4 regions of the Azospirillum brasilense genome follow, and region 4 is predicted to be linked to each of the others. Evidence: riboswitches for the same ligand, from Rfam matches in the RefSeq annotation. Region 4 holds a riboswitch; each other region holds the start of a gene.
The links. Region 4 has a riboswitch for thiamine pyrophosphate ahead of thiC (phosphomethylpyrimidine synthase ThiC). Riboswitches for the same ligand answer to the same signal wherever they lie in the genome.

Region 1 (2,972 bases), on a different replicon from region 4:
GGTGTTTCCTTGATGATTGATATGCCCTCTCCCGCCCCGGGAGAGGGAAGGGACCCACGCGAAGCGTGGGAAGGGTGAGGGTGCCGCCGAGTATCAGCGCCTTGATCCTTGCACGACCCTCACCCGCCCGCTGCGCGGGCACCCTCTCCCGGGACGGGAGAGGGATTGGGCGCCGCCTTTGCGGGAGTACCGATCAAGAGGCGCGGCGGGCGAGAAGGTCAGCCGCCCTGCACGGGACGGATGATCTCCAGGGCGTCGCCCGCGGACAGTGGCGTCTCGTCCCAGCGGCGGGAGGGCAGGACGGCACCGTTCAGGGCGACGGCGACTCCGCGCGTGCCCGCGGCGATTCCCCGCCCGGCCAGCAGGGCGGCGACGGTGGGGGCGGCGAGATCCTCCTCCCGCCCGTTCACACGGATGCGGGCGCTCATGCCGCGGCCCCCTTGGGCTGGGCGAAGCGGTCGAGCGCGAAGGGGCGGATCACCGGATCGGCCTCCCCGGTCAGGATCAGCCGCGCCACCGAATCCGCGGTGACCGGGGTCAGCAGGATGCCGTTGCGGTGGTGCCCGGTGGCGTAGACCAGCCCCTCCACCTCCGAGAGGCCGAGGATCGGGGCGTCGTCGCGGGTGCCCGGACGGAAGCCGGCCCACGCCTCCTCGATGGGCAGTTCGGCGATGCCCGGCAGGGCGCGCCATGCCCCCTCCAGCAGAGCGAACTGGCCCCCGGCGGTCAGGCGGTCGTCGAAACCGCGCTCCTCCGTCGTGGCGCCGACCAGCAGCCGTCCGTCCAGCCGCGGGATCAGGTAGGTGCCGGGGGTCCACACCACATGGCGCAGCAGCGGCAGCCGGGCGTCCATCCGCAAGCAGAGCATCTGCCCCTTCACCGGACGCACCGGCGGACGCACCGCCGGGGACAGCCCGTCGATCCAGCCCGACCACGCCCCGGCGGCCAGAACCACTTGATCGGCCTCGAAAAGCCGGTCCCCGACCTGGACGCCGACGGCCCGGCCGCCGCGGATCTCGATGCGGGACACCTCGGCGTACTCATGGACCACGGCGCCGGCGCGCAGGGCGGCGGCGTGCAGGGCAGCGGCAACCTTGCGATTGTCCACCTGATGGTCGCCGGCGCAGAACAACGCGCCGGCCACGCCGGGTTGGAGATAGGGCTCGCGCCGCCGCACCTCCGCCCCGCTCAGCCATTCCACCGGCAGGCCGAGCTTGGTCTGGAAGTCGTGCAGGAAGCGCACCTTGGCCGCGTCGTCGGCGTTCAGCGCGATGACCATCGTGCCTTCGGTGCGCAGGTCCACCGCCATGCCCGAGGCGGCCTCCAGCTCCGCCGCGAAGGCGGGCCACAGGTTCTGCGAGGCGCGGGTCAGCGGCAGAAGGCTCTCTTCGCCGGGTTCTGTCTCCACACAGGCGGCGAGCATCCCGCCCGCGGCGTGGCTGGCGCCCCGGCCGGCGGCGCCGCGGTCGAAGACCTCGACCCGGCAGCCGGCGGCGGCCAGTCTCCAGGCGATGGACAGGCCGATCACACCGGCGCCGACCACGGCGACGGAGGGCCCTCCAGAAACGGAAAGAGCGGAATCGGAGTGAAATGAGGGCGCGGATACCATGCGGCGGCTCCCTTCGCTGGCATTATCCAGACAGGTTCGATGGGTGTGATCTCAGCCGCGCGGGCTCATCCCGCACGGCACCCCAGCCAATGCCCGGATCATCCGGAAGAGGGCCGCCTTTGGCAAGCCCCTTTTCGTTGGTTACAACAACAAAAGCGACGCCAGCCCCAGGAAGGACAGGAACCCGATGACGTCGGTCATGGTGGTCAGGAAGACCGAACTCGCCACCGCCGGATCGACGCCCAGCCGGTCCAGCCCGATGGGAATCAGCACGCCGCACAGCCCGGCGACGAACAGGTTGATGACCATGGCGCAGCCGATCACGAGGCCGATCATCGGCTCGAACCACGTCGCGGCGATGGCCCCCACCAGCGTGGCGAAGACGGCGCCGTTGAGCAGCCCGACCAGCACCTCCTTCCCCACCACGCGGGGCGCGTTGGAGGACGACAGCTCGCGCGTCGCCAGGGCGCGCACCGCCACGGTCAGCGTCTGCGTCCCGGCGTTGCCGCCCATCGAGGCGGTGATCGGCATCAGCACCGCCAGCGCCACGATCTGCTCGATGGTCGCCTCGAACAGCGAGATGACGCCGGCCGCCGCGAAGGCGGTGAACAGGTTCAGCCCCAGCCAGGAAATGCGCGAGCGCGAGGTTTCCAATACCGAGCGGTAGATCGAGGTGTCGCCGACGCCGCCCAGCTTGCCGATGTCGTCCTCGGCCTCCTCGTCGATGATGTGGACCACGTCGTCGACGGTGATGACGCCGATCAGCCGCCCGCCGGCGTCCACCACCGGGGCGGAGACCAGGGCGTATTGGCGGAACAGATTCGCCACCTCCTCCTGGTCCATGGTGGCGGGGATGGTGTCGACCTCCTCCGTCACCAGATCGGCGATGCGCACCGACCGCTTCTGGCGCAGCAGGCGCGACAGCGGCACCGCCCCGACCACCCGGTGCATCGGATCGACGACGAAGATGTCGTAGAAGTCCTCCGGCAGCTCGTCGGTGGCGGCTCGGACATAGTCGATGGTCTTGCCCACCGTCCAGAACTGCGGCACCGCCACCAGATCGCGCTGCATCAGGCGGCCGGCGGTGTACTCGTCGTAGGTCAGGTTCTCCTGGACCAGCGCGCGGTCGGCGGCCGGCAGATTCTCCAGCACCTCGCGCCGGGTGTCCTCGTCCAGGTCCTCGATGACGTCGACGGCGTCGTCGGTGTCCAGCTCCGCGACGGCGGCGGCCAGCTCCTTCGGCTCGAACAGCTCGACGATCTCCTCGCGGAGATCGGGGTTGAGGTAGCTCAGCACCTCGCCGTCGAAGTCGGGACGCAGGACGCCGATCAGCGCCTCGCGGTCGTCGTGGCCGAGCTGCTCG
Region 2 (2,972 bases), 280 kb from region 4:
GGCGTTCAGCACCAGCACGAAGCCCAGCGCGACCAGCGCATAGGCCGCGCCCAGGGCGAGGCCGTTGACGAGAAGCTGCAGGGTGATCAAGGCTGGCTCACTTCACCATCCCGGTCACCACACCGGTCACATTGTCGTAGCGCTTGGCGATCGCCGGCACGCGCGAGGCGCCGTCGTAGCAGACGATCACCGCGGAATGCGCCATGTTGCCCTTGCCGTCCGACTTGTAGGTCATGGCGAGGCCCTGGTGGGTCCCGGCGGACAGGACCTTGCGCACCGCATCCGCGCTGTCCGCACCGCCCTGCACCGCCCCCAGCACCATGCGGATGCCGTCATACTGGCCGAGCGCGAAGGCGTCGGGCTCCGCGTTGAAGGCGGCGCGGTAGGCGGCGGTGAAGGCCTCCACCTCCGGGCTGCCGCCGGAGATCGGCGAGGCCGCCGTCTCGGCGCAGACGCCCTTCAGCTCGGCCGGCTCCAGAAGCGCCGCGGTGCTCGGCTGGTGCATGGCGGAGCCGGCGACGATCGGCACCGCCACCCCGTTGGCCGCCGCCTGCCGGATGAACAGGGCGGTCGGGCCGGAATGCAGATGCAGCACCAGCACGTCGGGCTTGGCGGCCAGCGCCTTGGTCAGGACCGGCAGCAGATCCTTGGCGGCGGGGTCCACCCCCTCCTCGAACACCGGCTCGACGCCGAGCTTCTTGAAGGCCTGCTCCAGATGGGCCTTGCCGCTCTGCCCGTAGGCCGTCGTCTGGTAGATCACCGCCGGGCGCTTCTTCCCCAGCTCCTCCGCCACGTAGCGGGCGTGGGCCTCCTTGGTCACCGCGTCGCCGGGGAAGAAGCGGAAGACCCAGGGGTTGCCCTGCTCGGTGATGCTTGCCGTACCCGACACGGTGACCAGCGGAATTTTGTAGTCCTGGGCCAGCGGCAGCATCGCCAGCATCTGCGTGCCCAGCATGCTGGCCGCCACCGCCGTGACCTTGCCGCCCGCCGCACGCTCCAGCGCCGTAACGGCGGCCTCCGGCGAGGTGCCGGTGTCGATCACCTCCGACCGCACCGCCACACCCGCGGGCGCGTCCTTCAGCGCCAGGACGGCGCCGTTGCGCTGGCTCGTCCCCTCCAGCGACAGGAAGCCGGTCAGCGGCACCAGCACGGGGACCGAGGCCTCACCGGCCAGCGCCGCGCCGTGGGGGACCGACGCCGAAAAGACCGCCGAAAAAGCCGTTGCCGAGAGGATGGAAAGGAAGCGCCGCATGGATGTGTCTCCTCCTGCCCGGCGAAGAACCGCGCGAGGACGAGGAGGCCGGGAGGATAGCGGCGGCACAGCCTCGAACGCTTGGCTCCCTTCGCTGGCATGACCCAGATCAGGTTCGATGGGTGTGGTCTCAGCCCGCCTTGCGGCAGGCACCCCAGCCGTTCGTGTGCACAGTGTGAGGCCGGCGCCCGGCTGTCAAGCGGCGGCCCGGCGCCTTTTCACAATTTTGCAACGCAACAGACACCGGAAAGTCGCGCTTCCCGTGGTTCCTTCCGCCGCCCCCGGCCCGCGCCGGACCGTCGTCCCAACCGGAAAGTCGTCACGAAGCATGCGGCCCACCCCGTCGCACAGCACCGTCACCCTGCACCCCTTCGCCACGGCGCGGGGCGGCTGCGGGTTGTGCGCCGTCCTGTCGGGGCGGGTCGACCACGCCGCCCTGCCCGGCCTGACGCCCCTGCTCCGCCGCGTCGCCGACGCGCGGGCCTTGACCCTGTGCGTCGATCTGGGACGGGTGGAGGTCCTCGATTCCTGCGGCATCGGCATTCTGCTGGCGCTCCGCAACGCGGTGCTCGACCGCGGCGGCGCCATCGCCTTCGAGAATCACCCGCCGCGAATCCGGCGGGTGCTGGAGCGCAGCCGGATCATCGCGCTGACCGGCCCGCCGCTCTCCCAAAATGATTGCTCGGCGCTTCCCGCCGCCGCCTGACCCGTCAGCCGCCGCGGCGCAGCGTTTCCCGATAAAGGATGTAGAGACCGCTGGCGATGATGATCCCCGCCCCGGCCAGCACGGTGGGGGTCGGCACGTCGCCGAAGACCAGGAAGCCGAGCAGGGTCGCCCAGATCATCCCCGTGTACTCGAAGGGTGCGACCACCGCGGCGCGGCCCAGACGGAAGGCCTGGGTCATCAGCACCTGCGCCGCCCCGCCCAGCGTGCCGACCAGGAGCATCAGCCCAAGGTCGAAGCCGCCCGGTTGCACCCAGTCGGGGATCGCCGCAACGCCGCTCACCACCGTGGTGGTCAGCAGCAGATAGACGACGATGGCCGTGTTGCTCTCGGTCCGCGACAGGCCGCGCACCGCGATCATCGCCAGCGCGTAGAAGAAAGCCGCGGCCACGCCGACGAGAATCGGCAGGAGCGGCGCGTCGGCCTCCGGACGGGCCATCACCACCACGCCGCCGAAGCCGACCAGCACCGCCGCCCAGCGCCGCCAGCCCACCGGCTCGCCGAGCAGCGGCATGGACAGCGCTGTGATGAACAGCGGCCCGGCGAAGCTCAGCACATAGACCTCGGCCAGCGGCAGATGCCGAAAAGCGTAGAAGAAGCAGCCCATCGACAGCAGCCCGGCCAGCGAGCGGAAGACGTGGGCGAAGGGCCGCCGCGTGCGCATCCCGCCCCAGCCACCGCGCGCCACCGAAATGCCGCCGACCAGCACCAGCGCCACCACCGACCGCGCGAACATGAGCTGCGCCACCGGATACCCGCTGCTCAGATACTTGATGAGCGTGTCCATTCCCGCGAACAGGAAGATGGCCAGCAGGAAGCAGCCGATGGCGCGGCGGGTGTCATCGCTGTCAACGGCGGGAAGAGCGGCGGCCTGGGTCATGATTGCACAGTATCTGAGCAACCATGACGCTGCCCAATGCCGCAACCGCAGGTCTGGCCCGCGCGGCGGCGCCCGGCGGAGCGCCGGCGTTTCACGCTTCGTGAACCGACGGGCGG
Region 3 (2,972 bases), on a different replicon from region 4:
GTTGTGGAAGGTGAAGCAGTCGTAGATCTTCGGCTGGCGGCGCTGCGGCGCGGCCACCGCCGGCCAGCGCGATCCCGGCGCCGCCGTCGTCTGCACGGCGTCGGCCAGGGCCAGCGCATAATCCCGCGCGGCACCGGCCGTCCATTCGGTGATCTGGGAGCGCAGGAACGTCTCGTCCCGCCGCGCCACCAGCTTGCGGACCATGGAGGCGAAGGGCGCCTTGCGTCCGGACAGCGCGAGGCTGGTCATCAGGTCCGTGTACTCCCGCCTGTCGAGGAGCGGGCCGTCCATGACCTCGATCCGCTCCTCCAGCGCGCGGTCGCCCAGCACCTTGCCGAAGTTGAACAGGCCGTGGAAGCCGAAGGCCGGCCCCGGCACCGGCGTCCGCTCGAAGGCGAAGCGGTCGGCCACGGCCTCCGGGGCGAAGCGGATGCCGGCCTTCTCCAGCGCCGGGCGCTCGGTCCGGCAGATGACGTGGTCCTCGGGAATGCCGGCCTCGAAGGGTAGGTCGCGCAGCCGGTCGAGCAGGGCGGCGGAGCGCAGGGAGAAGCCGCCGTTCCCCACCGTCATACCGTCGTCGTACCAGCCCCAGCGGGCGCCGATGTAGTCGAAGGCGCGGAACTCCTCCGTCCAGGCCTGCGGATCGGCGATGAAGCCGTCCCACTGCGCGACCAGGACATGGCCCGTCGTCACCAGCCGGCGCAGGCGGACGTTGATCGTGTCCGAATAATCGTCGATGTCGTTGATCGGGGCGATGCGGTGGAAATCGACGCCGGGGATCTTCGGGTCGCGGTCGGAGAGCAGCAGGACGCTGGAGAAGCGGCAGGCGGCGATGCTGTCCCGGATGGCCATCTCGACCAGGGCGTGGTTCGCCGTGTCGGCGAACACCAGCGTGCAGTCCTCGATCCTCACCATGCCGTTCCCCGTTCTGCCGCCGGCGTCGGCCGCCCGCGGGCGCGGATCCTATCACGCCGGTTGTGGGGCTGCCACGGGCGGAGCGCCGGTCCTCCTTTGACGGGCGGGGGCGTCGCATTCGACGTCAAATCCCTCTCCCGTCCCGGGAGAGGGGGCCCGCGGAGCGGGCGGGTGAGGGTCATGCAAGGATCAAGGCGCTGATTCTCGGCGGTACCCTCACCCTTCCCACGCTTCGCGTGGGCCCCTTCCCTCTCCCGGGACGGGAGAGGGGCTCCAAAGGCAATGCCTCCGTTCGTTAGCCCGACCTCCTTGACGGGCGGGGGCCGGTCCCTTAGCTTGCGAAGTGTTCCCTGGGGGCCTCGCTAGGAGGCTGAGACTCCGCCGGTCCGGCGCTTTCATCCGGACAACGCGGTGACCCATCGAACCTGATCCGGGTCATACCGGCGTAGGGACGGGACTGAAGGGCGGCACGGCGTACCCCCATTCCATCCAGACACCGCTTGTCCCGGCAGCAGTTTGTTGGCGCTGCAAAAGGTGTGTGCGGACGTGACCGAAGCCCGACTTGTCGAAGAGCTGCTGGCCTTCATCGCCGCCGGAGAGGCGGACGAGGAGGCGTTCAACCGCATGGCGCTCGCCGTCTTCGCCCACCAGTTCGAGACCAACGCCCCCTACCGCCGCTTCGCCACCCAGCGGGCGCGCACCCTGCGCACGGTGAAGAGCTGGCGCGACGTGCCCGCCGTGCCGATCAGCGCCTTCAAGGACCTGACGCTGAGCGGACGCCCGCCGGAGGAATGCCCGCACGTCTTCATGACCAGCGGCACGACCAAGGGCGTGCGGGGAAAGAGCCACCACCCGACGCTGGCGGTCTACGACCGCTCCATGACCGTCAATTTCCGCCGCCGCTTCATGGGCGAGTTTGACCGGCTGCGCATGGGCATCCTGTTCCCGACCGAGCAGGCGATGCCCAACTCCTCGCTCGCCCATTATCTGGCGCTGGCCAGGAGCGCGTTCGGGACGGCGGAGAGCCGCTATTTCGTCTCCGACGCCGGGCTGGACGTGGACGGGGCCATCGCCGAGCTGTCCCGCGCCGAGGAAACCGGCGAACCCTATGCCCTGCTGGGGGCGAGCTTCAGCGTCGTGCATCTGATGGACGCGCTGGCCGAGCGGGGGCGGAGCTTCGCCCTGCCGGCGGGCAGCCGCATCCTCGACACCGGCGGCTTCAAGGGCCAGTCGCGCGAGATGGCGGCGGAGGAGTTCTACAGCCGCCTGTCCGCGACCTTCGGCGTGCCGCGCCGGCTGTGCATCAACATGTACGGCATGACCGAGCTGAGCACCCAGTTCTACGACGACGGCAACGAGGCCTGCCCGTCGGTGAAGTCCGGCCCGCACTGGATCCGCAGCCGGGTCATCAACCCGCTGACCGGGCAGGAGGTGCCGCGCGGCAGCGTCGGCGTTCTGGTCCATCACGATCTGGCCCATTTCAACTGCGCGTCGGCCATCCTGACCGAGGATGCGGGGGTGGAGGTGGACGGCGGCTTCCAGCTTCTCGGCCGGGCCGACGGGGCGGACGCCAAGGGCTGCTCCATGGCGGTCGAGGACTTCCTCAAAGCGGCGCGGGCCTCCTGATGGAGCGCGCCGGGCATCTGCCGGGGCTGTCCGCCGACGCGGTGGACTGGCGGACGCTGACTTTCCGGCGCGGCGCCGAGACGCTCGACGTCGCGGTGCCGGTGCTGAGCGAGGCGCAGATCGCCGAGCTGGCGACGCGGGTGCGGGCCAACGCGCGGACCTATTTGAGAAGCCGCACCGTCGCGGAGATCGCCGCCGCCATCGACCGCGCCGTCGCCCGGCTGCTCGACCGCGACGACCCGTGGCGGCAAAAGGCGGAACGGCTGCTGCCGCTGGTCACCGGCTACGACGCGGAGATGGTCCGGCTGGGGCTGACCGGCTATCTGAAGACCTTCCGCGGGCCGGAGCTTCGGAAGTTCATCGCCGAGGATTTCGCCAACCCGGCGGTGCTCGACGATTTTCAGCCCATGCCCAAGGGCGGCTTCGCCCGC
Region 4 (2,972 bases):
CAGCTGCTTGTCGACGTTGGCCTTGATCTTGTGCATGGGCACATGGCCCGGCCCCTCGATCATCACCTGCACGTCGTGCTTCCAGGCGATCTTGGTCAGCTCGCCCAGCGTCTCCAGCTCGGCGAACTGGGCGGCGTCGTTGGCGTCGGCGATGGAGCCGGGGCGCAGCCCGTCGCCCAGCGAGAAGGCGACGTCGTACGCCTTCATGATCTCGCAGATCTCCTCGAACCGCTCGTAAAGGAAGCTCTCGCGGTGGTGGGACAGGCACCATTTCGCCATGATCGAGCCGCCGCGCGACACGATGCCGGTGGTGCGCTTCGCGGTCAGCGGGATGTGCGCCAGACGGATGCCGGCGTGGATGGTGAAATAGTCCACCCCCTGCTCCGCCTGCTCGATCAGCGTGTCGCGGAAGATCTCCCAGGTCAGGTCCTCGGCCTTGCCGCCGACCTTCTCCAGCGCCTGATAGATCGGCACGGTGCCGATGGGGACCGGGCTGTTGCGCAGGATCCATTCGCGGGTGGTGTGGATGTTGCGGCCGGTGGACAGGTCCATCACGGTGTCGGCGCCCCAACGGATCGACCAGACCATCTTGTCGACCTCCTCCCCCACCGAGGACGCGACGGCGGAGTTGCCGATGTTCGCGTTGATCTTGGTGAGGAAGTTTCGGCCGATGATCATCGGCTCCGATTCGGGGTGGTTGATGTTGGATGGGATGATCGCCCGCCCACGCGCCACCTCGTCGCGGACGAACTCCGGGGTCACATGGTCGGGGATGGAGGCGCCGAAGTCGTCACCGTCCCGCGCCGCCGCCTCGGCCAGGCGCTGGCGGCCCAGATTCTCGCGAACGGCGATGTACTCCATCTCCGGCGTGACGATGCCGGCGCGGGCGTAGGCCATCTGCGTCACCGCCCGGCCCGGCTTGCCGCGCAGCGGACGCCGCCCGGCGCGGTCGAAGACCGGCACGGCGCGCGTCTCGCCGGCGCGCAGCCCGTCGTCCTCCGGACGGACCTCGCGGCCCTCATAGGCCTCCACGTCGCCGCGCCCCTCGATCCAGGAGCGGCGCAACTCCGCCAAGCCGCGGCGGATGTCGGTCTGCACGGCGGGATCGCTGTAGGGGCCGGAGGTGTCGTAGACGCGCACCGGCGGCTCGCCGCCGCCGACATGGATGTCGCGCATCGCCACGCGCAGGTCGGGGAAGCGCTCCCCGGCCACATGGACCTTGCTGGACGACGGCAGCGGGCCGGTCGTCACCGAGAAATGGTCGGACGGCGCGGCTTTCTGGGAAGCGGGGGGAAGAGTGTCGGGCATCTGCTGTGGATCTCCATCGCACATAGGATCGTTGGAGACCCGGGTGTGACGGAGCGGCAGAACGGACGACCGGAGCGGTCCCCATGGAGAGGTGCGCGATGGGGATGCGCATGACCGTGGCCCGTTTGTTCCTGTCCCTACGCCGGTACGACCCGGATCAGGTTCAAAGGGTTCGGCGCCTTACGGCATCATCTCAGCCCCGTGCTATGGGGCTCCCCTTGGAACGTCGCCATGCTGAACCATCCGCCCCACCCACGTCAACGCTATTCACGGCGCTATTCACGGCGAATCCCACCCGATCAATGCAGTTGGCGTGCTTCTGGTATCCATTATCTGGTATACAAAATCCTATTGCGCAGCCTGAGCCGGCCCGCTATGCTGCATCACAACAAAAAACAAAGCCCCCTCCCGAGTGCCCGGAGCCCGTCCCATGCTCGAGTCCCAACTGATCGCCTTCGTCGCCCTGGCCGGCCTGATGGGCCATGGCCTCACCCTGCTGATGCGGGAGGACGACGAGTGGAATTCCGATCCGCAGGACGAGCAGCCGGACGGCCTGTGGTCGTCGGACCGCTTCAACCAGTCCGGCGAGGGCCACAACCGTCCCTTCTTCCTGGAATGAAAGAAGGCCGCCGCGCGGGGTGCGCGCGGCGGCCGTCATCCGAGATAAAGTCGTCCGAGACAAGAAACTGAAGCTTCGCGGGCCGATCAGTGGCCGGGCTGCACCGCCAGCCCACCCGCACCCTGCTGGGCGGCGAGTTCGGCGTTGCGGGCATGATGCTTGCGCAACATGGGCCGCAGGACCGCGATGGCGCAGAAGGCCGCGATGAGGTCCATGGTGGCGCAGATGTAGAGCACGGTCGCCCAGGTGCCGGTGGCTTCCATCAGCAGGTTGCCCAGCGGGACCAGCAGCGCCGCGACGCCCTTGGCGCAGTACAGCACGCCGTAGATCTTCGCCGCGTGCTTGGTGCCGAAGGTGTCCGCCGAGGTCGCGCTGAACAGGCTGTACACTTCGCCCCAGGCCAGGAACACCAGACCCGACAGGATCAGGAACATGATCGGGTCGTGGCCGAAGCGGCTGAGCATCAGGATGCCGAGGCCTTCGAAGGTGAAGGCGATGAACATGGTCGCTTCACGGCCGATGTGGTCGGAGACGAAGCCGAACAGCGGACGGGAAATACCGTTCATCACGCGGTCGAGCATCAGCGCGAAGGGCAGCGCCGCCATGGTGATGCCGAACAGGCTGATCGGGGCTTCCTTCACGCCCAGATCGTGGGCGATCACGCCGAGCTGGGCCACCGCCATCAGACCGCCCGACACGGTGCAGATGAACATCAGCATCATGACCCAGAAGACCGGCGTCTGCAGCGCTTCCTTCAGCGTGTAGTCGCGGCGGGACTGCAGGACTTTGGTCGAGGCCTTCACCTGATCCTTCTGCGGGGCGCGCAGGAAGAAGGCGGCGATGAGGATGATCGTGCCCTGCAGCAGGCCGAACCAGAAGAAGGTCGCCTGATAGCCCGAGGAGTGGATCATGTTGGCGATCGGCAGGATCGTCACGGCCGAGCCGGCGCCATAGCCGCCCGCGGTCAGACCGACGGCGAGGCCGCGCTTGTCCGGGAACCACTTGAGCGCGCTGTTGACGCAGGTGGCGTAGACGCAGCCGACGC

Region 1: it holds a riboswitch for thiamine pyrophosphate, as region 4 does, so the genes downstream of both, thiO (glycine oxidase ThiO) here and thiC (phosphomethylpyrimidine synthase ThiC) in region 4, are expected to answer to the same signal.
Region 2: it holds a riboswitch for thiamine pyrophosphate, as region 4 does, so the genes downstream of both, D3869_RS12510 (ABC transporter substrate-binding protein) here and thiC (phosphomethylpyrimidine synthase ThiC) in region 4, are expected to answer to the same signal.
Region 3: it holds a riboswitch for thiamine pyrophosphate, as region 4 does, so the genes downstream of both, D3869_RS19885 (long-chain fatty acid--CoA ligase) here and thiC (phosphomethylpyrimidine synthase ThiC) in region 4, are expected to answer to the same signal.

What each region holds. Positions count from the first base shown of each region.
Region 1 is NZ_CP032348.1:312,027-314,998, reverse strand. It holds gene D3869_RS27395 (thiazole synthase) at 1-17, opposite strand, end outside; gene thiS (sulfur carrier protein ThiS) at 219-428, opposite strand; gene thiO (glycine oxidase ThiO) at 425-1,609, opposite strand; TPP riboswitch at 1,601-1,704, opposite strand; gene mgtE (magnesium transporter) at 1,751-2,972, opposite strand, start outside.
Region 2 is NZ_CP032345.1:2,625,800-2,628,771, reverse strand. It holds gene D3869_RS12515 (branched-chain amino acid ABC transporter permease) at 1-90, opposite strand, end outside; gene D3869_RS12510 (ABC transporter substrate-binding protein) at 98-1,252, opposite strand; TPP riboswitch at 1,322-1,419, opposite strand; gene D3869_RS12505 (STAS domain-containing protein) at 1,581-1,958, shown strand; gene D3869_RS12500 (DMT family transporter) at 1,963-2,856, opposite strand.
Region 3 is NZ_CP032346.1:1,290,228-1,293,199, forward strand. It holds gene D3869_RS19880 (DUF5672 family protein) at 1-915, opposite strand, end outside; TPP riboswitch at 1,257-1,385, shown strand; gene D3869_RS19885 (long-chain fatty acid--CoA ligase) at 1,462-2,541, shown strand; gene D3869_RS19890 (acyl-CoA reductase) at 2,541-2,972, shown strand, end outside.
Region 4 is NZ_CP032345.1:2,901,981-2,904,952, reverse strand. It holds gene thiC (phosphomethylpyrimidine synthase ThiC) at 1-1,308, opposite strand, end outside; TPP riboswitch at 1,425-1,537, opposite strand; gene D3869_RS13830 (hypothetical protein) at 1,739-1,927, shown strand; gene oxlT (oxalate/formate MFS antiporter) at 2,014-2,972, opposite strand, start outside.